2 regions of the Sphaerisporangium sp. NPDC051011 genome follow, and region 2 is predicted to be linked to the other one. Evidence: riboswitches for the same ligand, from Rfam matches in the RefSeq annotation. Region 2 holds a riboswitch; the other holds the start of a gene.
What was found. Region 2 has a riboswitch for S-adenosylmethionine ahead of AB0H21_RS37925 (aminotransferase class V-fold PLP-dependent enzyme). Riboswitches for the same ligand answer to the same signal wherever they lie in the genome.
Positions count from the first base shown of each region.

Region 1 (8,351 bases), on a different contig from region 2:
GATCGGGCTTGGTCAGCTGACTTTCAACTGCTCGTCACCGAAGTCCGCAACAAGTTTCAGAACGCCACCGAGGGCGGCGACGTAGCGGTCCAGGACCTCGCGGGTGGACACATCGCCCTTCTCGATCTGGGAGACGCGTCCCACAGAGATACCCATGCGCTCAGCGACCTGTAGCTGGTTGAGGCCGCGGCGTTTGCGCATCTCGGCAAGTGGCCATCCCTTGCGACTCCTCGCGCAACTGCTGCACCTCGTCCTCGAACCGCTCGGGTCCCCCCGCGGTTTCGATCGCGCGCTCCAGGTGATCACTGTCACGCCACTTTCGGTAGCTGCTCACTGGTTCATCTCCTTACGCCGCTCCACCAAGTAAATCTCGTACAGGTGCTCGGCTCGCGGGATCGCGTTCCGATACAGCGTTGCCAGCCGAGCGGCGCTTCGCCGAGTTCGGCGGGACGCGCGCCGACGCGATGGTCCTGCACGCCAACACCCTCGCCCACCAGGCGTGGTCCGCCGCCGGGTACACGCGCCAGGACGACTGCGCCCGCTGGGTCAAGCCGCTGGCGACCGGCACGGCGTGACATCCCTGACGCAGCAGGCTCGCCCCGACCGGCATGCCTCATACACGGTTCGTGTCCCTCGGTGCAGGGTTTCGCCTCGGGCTTCCTTCCCACCACGCCTCACAGCGGCGCAGTTGCCTCCGGCTCAGCGTCAGCACCACCTCTTCCTCCAGGGGACTTCCACCCCAAGCGATCGCCCATGCCGGGCGTACTGCGAAAGGGGCCCGCGACGATCGTCACGGGCCCCCTCAGCGGGTGCTACTAGAACTTGTCGTTTCTGACGCCCTCAACGAAGGCCACCCACGCGCCAGCCTCGACCACCAGGGCCGGGACTGTGAGGTCCTTGCTGTCACGTACGGCACGACGCCCTCCTGTCAGCCCGACGACCTCGACACAGTTGCCACCGCTGCCGCCTGAGTGGGAGGACTTCTTCCAGATTGCCTGGGTTAATTCCGCGTTCTGCTCCATGGCCTCTCTTATCTCTCTGATCTGGACAAGGGACGCCCGCCGGGGTAGCGCCTCGGCACGGATGACCCATGTCGATCATTAGAAAGCAGCTGGACTAGCGAGCGCCCTCGCCTGCGCAATCGAGGGGACTTTCACCCCCAAGCGATCGTCCATGCCGGGCATACCGCGAAAGGGCCACTCCCGGAGGTCCGGGAGTGGCCCTTTCGCGTTAACTGGGAGCCGGAGGCTCAGAAGTCCATGTCGCCGCCGCCGGGCACGGCGGGAGCGGCCGGGGTCTTCTCGGGCTTCTCGGCGATGACCGCCTCGGTGGTGAGGAACAGGGCCGCGATGGACGCGGCGTTCTGCAGCGCCGAGCGGGTCACCTTGGCCGGGTCGATGATGCCGGCCTCGAGCAGGTTCACGTACTCACCGGTGGCGGCGTTCAGGCCGACGCCCGGCTCCAGATTGCGGACCCGCTCCACCACGACGCCGCCCTCGAGGCCGGCGTTCACGGCGATCTGCTTCAGCGGCTCCTCGAGCGCCTTGCGCACGATGGAGGCGCCGGTGGCCTCGTCGTTGAAGAGCTCCAGCTTGTCGAACGCCTTCGCGCCCGCCTGGATCAGGGCCACGCCACCGCCGGGGACGATGCCCTCCTCGACGGCCGCCTTCGCGTTGCGGACGGCGTCCTCGATGCGGTGCTTGCGCTCCTTGAGCTCGACCTCGGTGGCCGCGCCGGCCTTGATGACGGCGACGCCGCCGGCCAGCTTGGCGAGACGCTCCTGGAGCTTCTCGCGGTCGTAGTCGGAGTCGGTGTTCTCGATCTCGACGCGGATCTGGTTCACGCGGCCCGCGATCTGCTCGGGGTCGCCGGCACCGTCGACGATGGTGGTCTCGTCCTTGGTGATGATGACCTGGCGCGCGCGGCCGAGCAGGTCCAGGGTGGCGGTCTCGAGCTTGAGGCCGACGTCCTCGCTGATGACCTGGCCGCCGGTGAGGGTGGCGATGTCGCTCAGCATGGCCTTGCGGCGGTCACCGAAGCCCGGGGCCTTGACGGCGACGGACTTGAACAGGCCGCGGATCTTGTTGACGACCAGGGTGGCCAGGGCCTCGCCCTCGACGTCCTCGGCGATGATCACGAGCGGCTTGCCGGACTGCACGACCTTGTCGAGCAGCGGCAGCAGGTCCTTGTTCGCGGAGACCTTGGAGTTGACGATCAGGATGTAGGGGTCGTCGAGGACGGCCTCCATGCGCTCCGGGTCGGTCACGAAGTACCCGGAGATGTAGCCCTTGTCGAAGCGCATGCCCTCGGTGAGCTCGAGCTCGAGGCCGAAGGCGTTGCTCTCTTCGACGGTGATGACGCCTTCCTTGCCGACCTTGTCCATCGCCTCGGCGATCATCTCGCCGATCTGGGTGTCGCCGGCGGAGATGGAGGCGGTGGAGGCGATCTGCTCCTTCGTCTCCACGTCCTTCGCGATCTTCGAGAGCTCCTCGCTGACGCGCTCGACGGCGGCCTCGATGCCCTTCTTCAGGGACATCGGGTTGGCGCCGGCGGCGACGTTGCGCAGGCCCTCGCGGACGAGCGCCTGGGCGAGCACGGTGGCGGTGGTGGTGCCGTCACCCGCGACGTCGTCGGTCTTCTTCGCGACTTCCTTGACGAGCTCGGCCCCGATCTTCTCCCACGGGTCCTCGAGCTCGATCTCCTTGGCGATGGAGACACCGTCGTTGGTGATGGTGGGAGCGCCCCACTTCTTCTCCAGCACGACGTTGCGGCCCTTGGGACCAAGGGTCACCTTGACGGCGTCGGCGAGCTGGTTCATACCGCGCTCGAGACCGCGCCGGGCGTCCTCGTTGAACGCGATCATCTTGGCTGCCATACGGCTAGACCTCCCAGATACAGGGTGGCTTGCGGCGGATCGAGCCGACGCCCGCGACGGCATGTAGACCCGGTTCCCACGACACCTGTCGCCGTGGATCAGCCGGGCCCCGACGCCTCGATCCAGGTTTGTCACTCTCCACACGAGAGTGCCAACGAACTGTTTAGCACTCTACCCGGTCGAGTGCAAGCGACCACCCCTATGACCTGGGAGGCACAGCGATTTGTCCGACCGTATGCACAATATTGGATCTGCGCTCATCGGCGGGGAACGCATGTGCGGGAATCCGCAGCTGGGGCAGGTACCGGGATGAGAGAAGGCCCGGGCCGCGATGAAGCGCGGACCGGGCCCTCCAACTCGTGACTGTGGGTAGACCAGTGGATCTCCCGCCGCGGGCCGGACTACGCCGGCCGCGTCACACAGTCCGCACGGACTCTGCCTGTGGACCCTTCTGGCCCTGTGTGATCTCGAACTCCACCCGCTGACCCTGTTCGAGCGACCGGTATCCCTCCGACAGGATCGCCGAGTAGTGGACAAACACGTCCTTACCACCGTCTACCGCGATGAAGCCGTAGCCCTTGTCCGCGTTAAACCATTTGACGGTGCCCTGCGCCACTTTCCGACTCCTCTTGCTGGGCTCCGGACCCCGCCCACTCCTCCGCGAGGCCCGTGACCTTCGGAACCGAGACGCATGCGAACTCCTCGGCCACGTCGATCGTTCTCGACCATACCTGTGGCATGCCTTGGCGCAACAGAGTCAAACACCAAACTACTTCTTGACGTTCGCTCTAAGCAGTACGCGACTATTTCATACTTGCGTTTAGTTAGTTGACAATTACACTACCGAGAGGGCCCAGTAAGGCTTCTATTGTGATAGCTGGGCCGTTCACGGGCCCAGAACGCGCGAACGCCCGCGCATCCCGAGGGACACGCGGGCGTCCGGCGCCGCCGATGGTCAGCCTCCGGCGACCGCCGGGATCACCGAGACCTGAGCGCCCTCGGGCGTCACAGTGTCAAGTCCGTCGATGAAACGGACGTCCTCTTCTCCGACATACACGTTGACAAAACGGCGGATGTTGCCCGTTTCGTCCAGAATACGGGCCCCGATTCCGGGGAAGTCCGCATCGAGCTTCTGCAACACGTCGCGAAGCGTCGCGCCTTCACCCTTCACCTCGGCGGCACCGTCGGTGTACGTACGGAGAATCGTCGGAATCCGCACAGAAACGCTCATTTATCGGGACCTTTCAGGAGTTTTCGACGACAGCCGTACGGAATGCGTCGAGAGAGGGGCGGATGACCGCGGTCGGCCGGGCCTCGTCGGAGACCGCGTCCAGGGTCTTCAGGCCGTCGCCGGTGTTGAGCACGACCGTCTCGGCGTCGGGGTCCAGCAGCCCCTTGGTCAGCAGCTTGCGCAGCACTCCCACGGTGACGCCGCCCGCCGTCTCGGCGAAGATGCCCTCGGTGCGCGCGAGCAGCCGGATGGAGTCCACGATCTCGGCGTCGGTGACGTCCTCGACCGCGCCGCCCGTGCGGCGCGCGATGTCGAGCACGTACGGCCCGTCGGCGGGGTTGCCGATGGCCAGCGACTTGGCGATGGTGTCGGGCTTGACCGGCTGCACGACGTCGCGCCCGTCCTTGTACGCGGCGGACACCGGCGAGCAGCCCTCGGCCTGCGCGCCGAAGATCTTGTACGGCCTGTCCTCGACGAGCCCGAGCTTGATCAGCTCCTTGAAGCCCTTGTCCACCTTGGTGAGCTGGGAGCCGGACGCCACCGGGATGACGATCTGGTCGGGGATCCGCCACCCGAGCTGCTCGGCGATCTCGTAGGCGAGCGTCTTGGAGCCCTCGGCGTAGTACGGCCGCAGGTTCACGTTGACGAAACCCCAGCGGTCGCCGAGCGGGTCGCCGATGAGCTCGGAGCAGAACCGGTTGACCTCGTCGTAGGTGCCCTGGATGCCGACCAGGCGACCGCCGTACACCGAGGCCATGACGATCTTGGGCTGCTCCAGGTCGGCCGGGATGAAGACGCAGGCGTCGAGCCCGGCGCGGGCGGCCGCGGCGGTGACGGCGCCGGCGAGGTTGCCCGTGGACGAGCACGACAGGGTGTGGAAACCGAAGGTGCGCGCCGCCTCCAGGGCGATGGCGACGACCCGGTCCTTGAAGGAGTGGGTCGGGTTGCCGGAGTCGTCCTTGACGTGCAGGCTGCGCAGCCCCAGCTCGCGGGCCAGGTTCTCGGCCTTGACGAGCTTGGTCCAGCCGGGGGCGAGGTTGGGCTTGACGCCGACGTCCACGGGCACCGGCAGCAGCGCCCGGTAGCGCCAGATGTTGGAGGGCCCGGCCGCGATCTGCTCCCGCGTGACCGGCGCGGTGCCGTCGAAGTCCGGGCTGTTCCAGGTGTAGGCCACTTCGAGTGGCCCGAAACACTCGATACAGGCGAAGGTGGGGCCGAGGTCGTACCGGGTACCGCATTCGCGGCAAGAGAGAGCCACGGCGGGACCGAAGGAGTTGGAAGTGGTGATCTCAGCTGTTGCGAGCGCCATGAAGCGAGGCCTTTCCCTCATCTTCGCCCGGACCACCTTGGTCACGGGCCGGAATTGGCACCTGTCCCGGCCGGTCTCACTGGTCTAGTGCCGCGACATTCGGAGACGCGATGACCACAGCCGGGAGGGTTGCCGGGGCTTCGCAGGGCCGGTCCCTCCACCCCTCTGGATGAGCAATATGCAGTTGTGAACCCGCCGTCATGACAGGCAGGCCGACATCACTGTACCTCGCGGCCCAGCGAGATGACCCCGCGTCTCAAACGGCGAGACGTCTCACGGCCGAGGGGTGGTTCAGGTGAACCTGCCGTACTCGTCGCCGAGGACGCCCTGGACGTACTTGCGGGCTTGGTGGATGCGCGACTTGGCGGTGCCGAGCGGGATGCCGAGCTGGTCGGCCACCTGGTTGTAGTCGAGCTCGCAGATGTCGCGCAGCACCAGCGCCTGCGCGAGTTCGGGCTTGTCGGCCTCCAGCGCCTCCATCGCGTCGAGCAGGTCGAGCCTGGACCCGGCGATGACGCTCACCCGGCGCGGGTCGGCGCGAAGGTCGGGCAGTTCCTCCGACGACTGCTCGGCGGCCCGCCGCTTCAGCGAGCGGTACGTCGTGCGCGCGCAGTTGGCCGTGACGATGTGCAACCAGGTGGAAAAACGTGCCCTGCCCTCGAACCTGCCGATGTTGCGCGCGACCGCCAGCAAAGTATCCTGGCAAGCCTCTTCCGCGTCCTGGTGGTAGGGCAGCAGCCGCGCGCAGTGGCGAAGCACGTCGGGCTCGATGCGGCGGAGAAGCTCCCCGAGGGACCGGTGGTCGCCTTGGGCCGCGGCACGGGCAAGCTCCTCGGTCGTCTCGTCAAGCGCCATGTCGGAGCCCTCCTCGGCCGCGAGGCCCTCGCCTCGCCCTGACCACCACCACCGGCCCATCTTATTGGGAGCGTTAAATTTAAATAATCTGCCGCCAGGTGAGCATCCCAACGTGGAGAAGAAGAACGGCGCGGGACGACCGCCGCACGGCGGACGAGGAGTGGTAAGCGGATGAACACGGTTCTCATGGCCTCCAACCGGGGCCCGGTCTCGTTCACGCTCGCCGACGACGGCACGCTGACCATGCGCAGGGGCGGAGGTGGCATGGTGTCCGGCCTGTCCGAGATCGCCAAGGCCGCCGACGTGCTGTGGGTGTGCGCCGCGCTCTCCGACGGCGACCGCAGCGCCGTGCGCCGGGCCCCGGGCGGCCGGCTCGACCAGGCGGGCTACGACACCGGCGCGGTGCGCATGCTGGACATCCCGCCCGCCACCTTCCACCGCGCGTACAACGCGGTGGCCAACTCCACGCTGTGGTTCGTCAACCACCTGCTCTACGACACGCCGAACTCGCCGCAGTTCGACACCCGCTTCCGCCGCGAGTGGGAGTCCTACCAGGACTACAACGCCGCGTTCGCGCTGGCCCTGGCCGAGGAGGCCGCGCACGGCGCCCGCGTCATGATCCAGGACTACCACCTCACCCTCGCCCCCGCGATGCTCCGCGTGGAGCGCCCGGACCTGCGCGTGGCCCACTTCTCGCACACGCCGTGGGCCCCGCCGGAGTACTTCTCGCTGCTTCCCGACGACATCTCGGCCGAGCTGCTGTCGGGCATCCTCGGCGCCGACCGCGCCGGCTTCCTCACCGCGCGGTGGGCGTCGGCGTTCATGGACTGCTGCGAGGTGCTGCTCGGCGCTCGCGTCGACCGCGCCGCGCGCACCATCGCGTACGAGGGCCGCACGACGCACGTCGGCGTGCACCCGCTCGGCGTGGACGGCGACGCGCTGTGGGCCCGCGCGCTGGAGCCGGACGTCGAGTCGCACATGACGGCGCTGCGCGAGCGCGTGGGCGACAAGAAGCTCATCGTGCGCATCGACCGGACGGAGCTGTCGAAGAACATCGTCCGGGGCCTGCTCGCCTACAAGCAGTTCCTGACCGACCATCCGGAGTGGCACGGCAAGGTCGTGCACCTGGCGTTCGCCTATCCCTCCCGGCACGACCTGCCCGAATACCGCGAGTACACCGCGGCCGTGCAGCGCTGCGCGACCGAGATCGAGGACGAGTTCGGCGGCGAGGACTGGGATCCGCTGATCCTCAACGTCAACGACGACTACGCCCGCTCGCTCGCGGCCTACCGCATTGCGGACGTCCTGCTGGTGAACCCGATCCGGGACGGCATGAACCTCGTCGCCAAGGAGGGCCCGATCCTCGCGCCGCACTGCGCGCTGGTGCTGTCCCGCGAGGCCGGCGCGGCGAGCGAGCTGGGCGCCGACGCGCTGATGGTGAACCCCTACGACGTGTCCGGCACGGCGAACGCCCTGCACGACGCGCTGGTGCTCCCCGAGGAGGAGCGCGCCAAGCGCGGGGCCCGCCTGCGCGCGGCGGCGACCGCCCTGCCGCCCCACCGCTGGTTCGCCGACCAACTCGCCGCCCTGGACACCTGAGCTGTGCCTATGGCCTCGCTCCGCTCGGCGGGTTCGGGGCGCGGTCATCGGCATGGGCGAGAGGGGGGTGTTCAAGCCGAGGGTAGGAGCTTTCTGACCTTTGGGTGGATCACGGCGAAGGTCCGCCTGGTGATACTTTCGTGCTCATTCGAGGCTTTCGAGGCGCGGGGGATCAGTGAGCTCGACCGCAGTCGTCCGTTCGCTCGCCCGTGACCGTCCGACCTGGCTGATCTACTTCCAGCTCGCCACATTCGCGACCTATCTGTACGGCCTGTCGGCCGCGCTCCCGCTGCTGCGCATCGACCAGGGCGTGTCGCAGGCCGTCGCCGGGCTGCACGGCACGGCCATGGCCGTGGGCGGCGTCATCGCCGGGCTCGCCATACCCCGCGTGATCGCCAAGGTGGGCAGGCGCAGGGCGACCTGGCTCGGCCTCGCCGGGATGACCTGCGGCGTCCTGCTCGTCGCGGCCACGACGGCGCTGC
Region 1 covers NZ_JBFAGG010000028.1:49,375-57,725, forward strand. Annotated here, with positions in the region: gene AB0H21_RS39050 (helix-turn-helix transcriptional regulator) at 13-201, opposite strand; gene AB0H21_RS39055 (hypothetical protein) at 414-575, shown strand; gene AB0H21_RS39060 (DUF397 domain-containing protein) at 816-1,022, opposite strand; gene groL (chaperonin GroEL) at 1,250-2,875, opposite strand; gene AB0H21_RS39070 (cold-shock protein) at 3,291-3,491, opposite strand; gene AB0H21_RS39075 (MoaD/ThiS family protein) at 3,831-4,106, opposite strand; gene thrC (threonine synthase) at 4,120-5,415, opposite strand; SAM riboswitch class I at 5,430-5,591, opposite strand; gene AB0H21_RS39085 (RNA polymerase sigma factor) at 5,707-6,270, opposite strand; gene AB0H21_RS39090 (trehalose-6-phosphate synthase) at 6,442-7,869, shown strand; gene AB0H21_RS39095 (MFS transporter) at 8,045-8,351, shown strand, end outside.
Region 1: linked by a shared signal. The riboswitch ahead of thrC (threonine synthase) and the one ahead of AB0H21_RS37925 (aminotransferase class V-fold PLP-dependent enzyme) in region 2 are both predicted to bind S-adenosylmethionine.

Region 2 (8,351 bases):
GTGGAATCCGGCTGGCTTACAGCGACATGTCGATCGCCGAAAGCAACGGATGTGGTCGGAGCCATGCTAACGGGGGCAAGTCCGGCGAACAGGCCGAATGGTGTGGCACGGCTCGTCCACCGCAGGAGATAGCGCATCAGGGCCTCGGCCGCGCGACGGATCTGACGCGGCCGGAACCCGCCTGGGGCCTCACACAACGCGGTCAGGACGCGAGCTAGATCAGGGCTCGCGATGTTGACAGCGTCGGCTACCCCCGCCAACGGCCAGACCTCACCGATCCAACTGACCGCACTGCGAACATCATCGTTGCTGAGGTCGGGCCACGGCGGCAAGACCAGGTTGTCGGGGTAGGCAGCGACCCGAATGACGGCGGCGTCCACGGCTCGAAAGCGATGCACGTGCCGATCCTCCGTTCCGGAAAGAGGTTCCCGGCCCGGTCTGCGCGACCGGGAACCAACCAGGGGTGTCTAGCAGTTGGCTATGCCGGCGCTGCCCGGGGTGTCACCGCAGTTGTCGCTGGTGCAGTCCTCGGTGTCGACTCCGGTGATCGCGGGTCCAGCCTTCACGAGGCGGACGTCCAGGCTGAAATCGCTCTGCTGCATCACAGGATGATCCTTTCGATTGGGAAGGGTGATCGTGCTACCTGGCCGTCGACCAGGCGATCAGGAGGCGGCAGTGCTTCTTGTCCAGCACGTACCCGTCCGGCAGCTCATCGTCTGGTGTGCCTGCCGGGTGGACCGAGAGGCGGGGCGTCGGACGACCCGCCCGGTCCCACGCAGCGATCTGTTCGGCCAGCTGCCGCGCGGAGTGGTCCGCCTGCGGGCCGTGTGCGAACACGCCGAACTCGTATCTCCCACCGTCAACCGTGCGAGGCTTGGTGCGGTAGGCGAGGTTCGGACCGTCCGCCAACGCCGGGGTGCCGTACCGCCACGGCAGCGCCACGATGTCGTCGTCAAGCGCCTTCTGCGACGCGGTGATCAAGCTAAAGCCGGGCAGGGTCGTGGCGAGCCATAGGTCCTGATCGCTGAACCGAATCCCGGCGCCCACCGTGATGCCGGTCCACACCTCCACGCGGGGCAGGTCCAAGACGCCCGACAGCGCCGCCGCCTCGATGCTGTCCTGTTCGTCCAGCCACAGCCCGACCGCATCATCGTGCAGCAGCGGGATCGCGACGCCACTGTGGGCTCCCGCTCCCTGCATCGGCACGAACCCGCAGGTCTGATGGCCCCGGCTCACCAGGGCGCCGCCCCGCTGCTCCAGGACCCACGACCTGGTCAACCCCTTGGTACGCAGTGGGACGACGAGCCGCCCGCCCTCAGCGAGCTGCGACGACCACGCCGGAGGCACGTCCCAGGACCCCACTGTGACAATGATCGCGTCGAACATCCTGCCCGGCTCGATCGCGAACTCGGCGTCCGCGCAGATCACCTCCACGTCGGCGTATCCCGCATCAGCCAGGCACCGTCCGGCACGCTCGGTGATCTCGGGGTCGATGTCGATCGTGGTCACCGAACCCGTCGACCCGACGACCTCCTGGATCAATGCCGCGTTGTAGCCACCGGTCCCCACTTCCAGAACCCGGTCACCGGGCTTGAGCTCGGCCTGTCCCAGCATCATCGCCTGAAGCCAGGGCGCCGACACCGAACTCATGGAGATGCCGCGCTCGTTGCGCTTGGTGATGATCGCGGTGTCTTCGTAAGCGGCCTGGAGGTCGGCGTCGCCCGTGAACAGGTGCCGGGGGACTCTCCGCAGCGCCCGCTCGATCTCGGCGGGCAACACCAAGCCCAGCGCCTGGTGCCGGGCCGCGACCTGTTCGACCAGCGCACCCCGAAGCGCATCGGCGCTCATCGTGTCCAACATGCTGCCTTCTTTCTGGTAGAGCCACCGTCTGCGGAGAAGTCCGTTGGCGGGCTGAACCCCCGAACGATCGGCCCGCATTGTGAAGGGCCCGCGGACGTGTTCCTGTTCAACGTGCCGTATATGGAGCCAAGGCGCCCGCGGATCGGCGCCGGTGACAAGCAAATCCTGTCCCGGATTCCACAGGGGCATACCGACCGAACTCCTCGGTGGCGCAGAGTCCTCTTAACGCGACACCGCCAGTGCTGGCACAAACGGAGGCGGGGGCGTGATGCCTGTCACATTGCGGGGGCGGGGGGAGGTTGGGTTATAGTCCGGACGTAGGTCATGAGTGCCAGCGTCAAGCCCCGGCTCGCTGGCCGGCAACCCTCGCGCTCGCGGCGGGGTGCCCCGGGTGAAGACCAGGTCCGGCGCGCGGTGCGCCGGGCAAGCGCGGGCTCCGTCATCTCAACGCCATGACCGAGGGCCCCTTACCCGAGGAGGCCGGCGTTGTCCGCTGTCACCGATCTGACCATCCCCGCCCCCGCCCCCGCCGAGATCGTCCCCGCCCAGCCCGTCCCCGCAGGGCACCGGACCGGCATCCCCACCGTGCTCGGCACCGACCTGGAGGTTCCCGTCAAGGGCGGCGAGTTGGTCCGGTACGTCAACCTGGACTACGCCGCCAGCGCGCCCTGTCTGGAGCCGGTGAGCGCGGCCGTCGCCGCCGCGCTGCCGGCCTACTCCAGCGTGCACCGCGGCGCCGGGTACGCCTCCCAGCTCACCACCGCCCGCTACGAGCAGGCCCGCCACACCGTCGGGGCCTTCGCGGGCGCCCGCCGCGACGACGCGGTCGTGTTCACCCGCAACACCACCGACGCGACGAACCTGCTGGCCCGCTGCCTGCCCGAGGGCACCACCGTCGTCGTCTTCGAGACCGAGCACCACGCCTCGCTGCTCCCCTGGACCGGCGCCGTCCGGCTCGCGCCGCCCGCCTTCCCCGGCGAGGCCGTGCGCGCCGCCGACGAGACCCTCGCGGCCATCGACGGCCCCAAGCTGCTGGTCGTCACCGCCGCGTCCAACGTCACCGGCGAGCTGTGGCCGATCGCCGCGCTCGCGCACATCGCCCACCGCCACGGCGCCCGTATCTTCGTGGACGCCGCCCAGCTCGTCCCGCACCGCAGGCTCAACCTGACCGCGCTCGACCTCGACTACGTCGCGTTCTCCGGGCACAAGCTCTACGCCCCGTTCGGCGCGGGCGTGCTCATCGGCCGGCCGGACTGGCTCGCGGACGCCGACCCGTACCTGCGCGGCGGTGGCGCGTCCGCGAACGTCACGGGCGGGGCCGCCGAGGGGGCGCCGATCACGACCGAGTGGAGCGGCGACGCCGAGCAGCGGCACGAGGCCGGCACGCCGAACGTCCTCGGCGCGATCGCCCTTGCCGCCGCCTGCGACGCCCTGTCCGCCACCGGCTGGGCCCCGCTGGTCAAGGAGGAGGAGCGGCTGGTCGGCCTGCTGCGCGATGGGCTGGCCCGCATCGACGGCGTGCGCGAGCTGTCGCTGTGGGGGCCCGGGCACCCGCGCGTCGGCATCGTGTCCTTCATCGTGGACGGCTGGACCGCCCGCGAGGTCGCCGAGGCGCTGTCGTCGGAGTACGGCATCGGCGTGCGGGACGGCCGGTTCTGCGCCCACCCGTTCGTCCGCCACCTGCTCGACGAGGCCGGGCGGCTGGACGACGGCACCTGCGCGGACGGCACGGCCGGCGCGGTACGGGCGTCCATCGGCATCGGCACCACCGAGGAGCACGTCCGGCGTCTGGTGACCGCCCTCTCCGAGCTTGTGTCGCGCCGCTGACGTGACAGCATAGGTCCATGACCGAACCTCCCGCCGGAGGCGGGCGCGTCGAGCGCGTCGTGGGAATCGGCGCCGGGGCCAAGGAGCTCGCCACCGAGGACATGATCCTCAACATCGGGCCCCAGCACCCCTCGACCCACGGCGTGCTGCGCCTGCGGCTCACCGTGGACGGCGAGCGCATCGCCGCGGCGGAGCCGATCATCGGGTACATGCACCGCGGCGCCGAGAAGCTGTTCGAGGTGCGCGACTACCGGCAGATCATCGTGCTGGCCAACCGGCACGACTGGCTGTCGGCCTTCGCCAACGAGCTGGGCGTGGTGCTGGCCGTCGAGCGCATGCTCGGCATGGAGGTCCCCGTGCGGGCCGTGTGGGCGCGCACGCTGCTCGCCGAGCTGAACCGCGTGCTGAACCACCTCATGTTCCTCGGGTCCTACCCCCTGGAGCTCGGCGCGATCACGCCGATCTTCTACGCCTTCCGCGAGCGCGAGATGCTGCAGGACGTCATGGAGGAGATCTCCGGCGGGCGCATGCACTACATGTTCAACCGGGTCGGCGGGCTGAAGGAGGACCTGCCGGACGGCTGGCTCGACCGGGTGTCGCGGACGGTCGGCGACGTGCGGGGGCGGCTGTCCGACATCGAGCACCTGATCTACGGCAACGAGATCTTCCTGGCCCGCACGCGCGGCGTCGGCGTGCTCGACCGTGAGACGATCATGCAGTACGGCGTGAGCGGGCCGATCGCCCGCGCCTCCGGCGTCGACCTGGACCTGCGCCGCGACGAGCCGTACCTCGCGTACGCCGAGCTGCCGGTCAAGGTCGCCACGCGCTCGGCCGGCGACTGCCACGCCCGCTTCGAGGTCCTGCTGGACCAGGTGAAGAACTCGCTGGACCTCGCGGACGCCTGCGTGGACCGGCTGCGGTCGCTGCCGCCCGGGCCGATCAACCAGCGGCTGCCCAAGGTGCTGAAGGTGCCCGAGGGGCACACCTACGCCTGGACCGAGAACCCGCTGGGGCTCAACGGCTACTACCTGGTGTCGCGCGGCGAGAAGACGCCGTGGCGGCTGAAGCTGCGCAGCGCGTCGTACAACAACGTTCAGGTGCTCAGGGAGATGCTTCCCGGCCATCTCATCTCGGACATGGTGGCGATCCTGGGCTCGATGTTCTTCGTCGTCGGCGACATCGACAAGTAACGATTTTCCCCGTTTTAGCAGGCGCGGGCGCGGCGGGACCGTCGTACGCGGGTTCAGGGCCCTCGCTCAGGGGCGCGCGGGGCCCGGCCGGTCGTCCGGGTCCTTCGGCACCTTGCAGCAGTGTTCGAGGAACAGGGCCGCGCAGACCAGCACCACACAGGCGATCAGCGACCCGCCGGCCAGGAAGAAGTCGCGCCGCGGGCTGTCCTGGTCCAGCAGCGGCAGCACGTAGAGCACGAAACCGGCGAAGATGCCCGCGCAGGCCGCCCCCACGTACGCCGACGCCTTGGCCAGGGCGGCGAGCCGGGCCACCGCCAGCGGCTCCACCGGCTTGGTGTCGGGCCTGCGCTCGATACGCGCGCGGGTCATCCACCCGCTGTACGCCTCGCCCACCGCCAGCAGCAGCACGGTGGGGATCGCCGTCCAGGGGACGGTCGGCAGGGCGGAGTAGACCTGCTGGAGCACGGCCCACGTCACCAGGGCGAACCCGACGACCAGCACGACGAGCAAGCCGGGACGGCTCGGTCTCACGCGATCCTCCTCCTCGTTCCCTCCGGCGCCCGCAGGCTATTCCATGCGCGATCGGCCCGCGTCGGCTGTACCTATTGCCGCGCCTCCGGCACGGCGGATTCGAGGCGCACTTCAGGCGGCGTTCTTCCGTCGTCACTCGGAAGGGGCTCGTTCCTCACCCCTTCCTCCCTCCTCCTCCAGAACACCGCCGCGCCTCGAACAGGTCAGTCGGGGGGCTGGAGCACCAGGTCGGGGCGCAGACGCACGCCTGCCTGGTCCAGGTCGGCGAGCAGGCCCGCCACCGAACCCCGGCCGGGCAGCACCGCGCCCGGATCGGCCTGCGACCACGGGACCAGGACGAACGCCCGCTCGTGCGCCAGCGGGTGCGGGAGCGTGAGCTCAGGGTCGTCCGACAGCAGGTCGCCGACCATGATCAGGTCGACGTCCAGCGTACGCGGCCCCCACCGCAGCTCGCGGACCCGTCCGAATGCGACCTCCACGCCGAGGGCCCGTTCGAGGATCGCCTTCGGGCCCAGCGTCATCGTGCTGCCGATCACCACCGCGTTGAGATAGGGGCGCTGGTCCGGAGGCCCGCCGACCGGGTCGGTCTCGTACACCGGCGACACCGCCACGAAGTCGAGCCCGGGAGCGTCGAACAGCGCGTCCACGGCTCCTTGAAGGGTGTCGAAACGGCGGCCGACATTGCTGCCGAGCGCCAGGACCACCTTCATCCCCGCCTCCTCCTGATCGTCACGACAACATCGTCGAAGGGCAGCGGGATGGGCGCGGCGGGCTTGTGCACCTTCACCTCGGCCTCCTCGACCAGCTCGTTCGCCAGGCACGCCTCCGCCAGGCGCCCGGCCAGGGTCTCGATGAGATCGACCGGCTCCCCCTCGACGATGGCGGCCAGCCGCAGGGCCAGCTCGCCGTAGTCGACGGTCTTGGACAGGTCGTCGCCGGCGGCCGCGGGGGCGGTGTCCAGGAAGAGCGTGACGTCGACGACGAACTCCTGCCCCAGCTCGCGCTCGGCGGGCAGACATCCGTGCCGGCCGCGCGCCCGCAGGCCCACCAGGCTGATGCTGTCACTCATCAGCGGGCTCGTCGTCGTCATCGTCGGCCTGCAGGACCGGGGAGCCGTGGTAGATCCAGAGTTTCCAGCCCGCGGTGGTGCGGACGAAGGTGCTGGTCGCGACCACCCGGCCCGCGGCGAAGGTCGCTTCGTCGGTGTCGGCCGCGGTGAGGATGTTCTCGGCGCAGGCGAGCACGGCGACGTCGCCGACGACGGTGGTGCGGACGTCGGTCAGCACGAACTGGATGTACGTCGTGTTGGCCATGATCAGCGCCCAGGAGCGCAGGACCTCGGCCCGGCCCGTCACGGCCGACCAGCCGGGGTGGACGCACGTCGCGACCCGGCCGTCGTCGTCCTCGGCCCAGAGGTCGGTCATGCGGTCGAGGTCGCCGCTCTCGATGGCGGTGTAGAACGCCTCGTTGAGTTTCTCGATCTCCGCTGCGGTGGTGCTCATCGGATTTCCTCCCGCCCGTGCCAGGCCGCCGCCACCCGGACGGCGTCGGCGTTGGGACGCACATGGTGCACACGCACGCACCAGGCCCCGGCGTGGGCGGCCAGCGCGGTGACCGCCAGCGTCGCGTCGTCGCTGCCGCTGAACGGCCTGGGCGTGCCCTCGGAGTCGGCCAGGAGACGGCCGAGGAAACGCTTGCGGGACGCGCCGATGATGATCGGGTAACCCAGCCGGCCGAGCTCGCCGATGCCCGCGAGCAGAGACCAGTTGTGCTCGGACTTCTTGGCGAAGCCCAGGCCGGGATCGATGATGATCTGCTTCTCGGCGACGCCCTCGGCGAGCACGGAGTCGACCCGTTTGCGCAGCTCTTCGCTCACCTCGCCGACGACGTCGGAGTACATCGCGCGGTTGTCCATGTCGTGGCTGTGGCCGCGCCAGTGCATCACGACGTAGGCCACGCCCGACGCGGCCACCACGCGGGGCATCGCCGGATCGGCCAGCCCGCCGCTCACGTCGTTCACCAGCCGGGCCCCGGCGCGCACCGCGGCCTCGGCGACCTCGGCGCGCATCGTGTCGACGCTGACGGTCACGCCCTCGTCGGCCAGGGTGCGGATGACCGGCTCGACCCGGCGCAGTTCCTCGGCCAGGGACACGCGGGCGGCGCCCGGGCGCGTGGACTCGCCGCCGACGTCGACGATGTCGGCGCCCTGTTCGACGAGTTCGAGGCCATGACGGACGGCGACCTCGGGGTCGAACCACTGGCCGCCGTCGGAGAAGGAGTCGGGGGTGACGTTGACCACGCCCATCACCAGGCAGCGCCCCGCGTCGGGGAGCCCCGGCACCGTCCATGTGGTCATGGCGTCAAGCCTAGGTGGTTATCGAGGGCGATCTGTGCCTTGGGTCCGGCTTGTGGATAACGAATCGGCCAGGCCACCCGCGATCGGCGCGGGTGGATCAGCGGTGCCCCAGGATGAGGGCCATCGCCTCGGCGCGGGTCTTGTCGCTGTCGCGAAAATCGCCGCGCACCGCCGAGGTGATCGTCTTCGCGCCCGGTTTACGCACGCCGCGCATGGTCATGCACAGGTGCTCGGCCTCGATGACCACGATGACCCCGCGCGGGGCGAGGACGTCCATCAGCGCATCGGCGATCTGGGACGTCATGCGCTCCTGGACCTGGGGGCGCCTGGCGTAGACGTCCACCAGCCGGGCGAGCTTGGACAGACCGGTGATCTGCCCCTTCTCGTTCGGAACGTAGCCGACGTGGGCGACCCCGTGGAACGGCACGAGGTGGTGCTCGCAGGTGGAGAAGACCTCGATGTCCTTGACCAGGACCATCTCGTCGTGGTCGGCGTCGAAGACGGTGGTCAGGACGTCCTCGGGCGACTGCCCCAGCCCGGCGAACTGCTCGGCGTACGCGCGGGCGACCCGGGCGGGGGTATCCACC
Region 2 covers NZ_JBFAGG010000025.1:62,425-70,775, reverse strand. Annotated here, with positions in the region: gene AB0H21_RS37940 (lantibiotic dehydratase) at 1-380, opposite strand, end outside; gene AB0H21_RS37935 (hypothetical protein) at 468-602, opposite strand; gene fxlM (methyltransferase, FxLD system) at 640-1,860, opposite strand; SAM riboswitch class IV at 2,181-2,296, shown strand; gene AB0H21_RS37925 (aminotransferase class V-fold PLP-dependent enzyme) at 2,395-3,687, shown strand; gene AB0H21_RS37920 (NADH-quinone oxidoreductase subunit D) at 3,705-4,877, shown strand; gene AB0H21_RS37915 (DUF3180 domain-containing protein) at 4,944-5,408, opposite strand; gene folK (2-amino-4-hydroxy-6-hydroxymethyldihydropteridine diphosphokinase) at 5,612-6,118, opposite strand; gene folB (dihydroneopterin aldolase) at 6,115-6,477, opposite strand; gene AB0H21_RS37900 (nuclear transport factor 2 family protein) at 6,470-6,910, opposite strand; gene folP (dihydropteroate synthase) at 6,907-7,764, opposite strand; gene folE (GTP cyclohydrolase I FolE) at 7,862-8,351, opposite strand, start outside.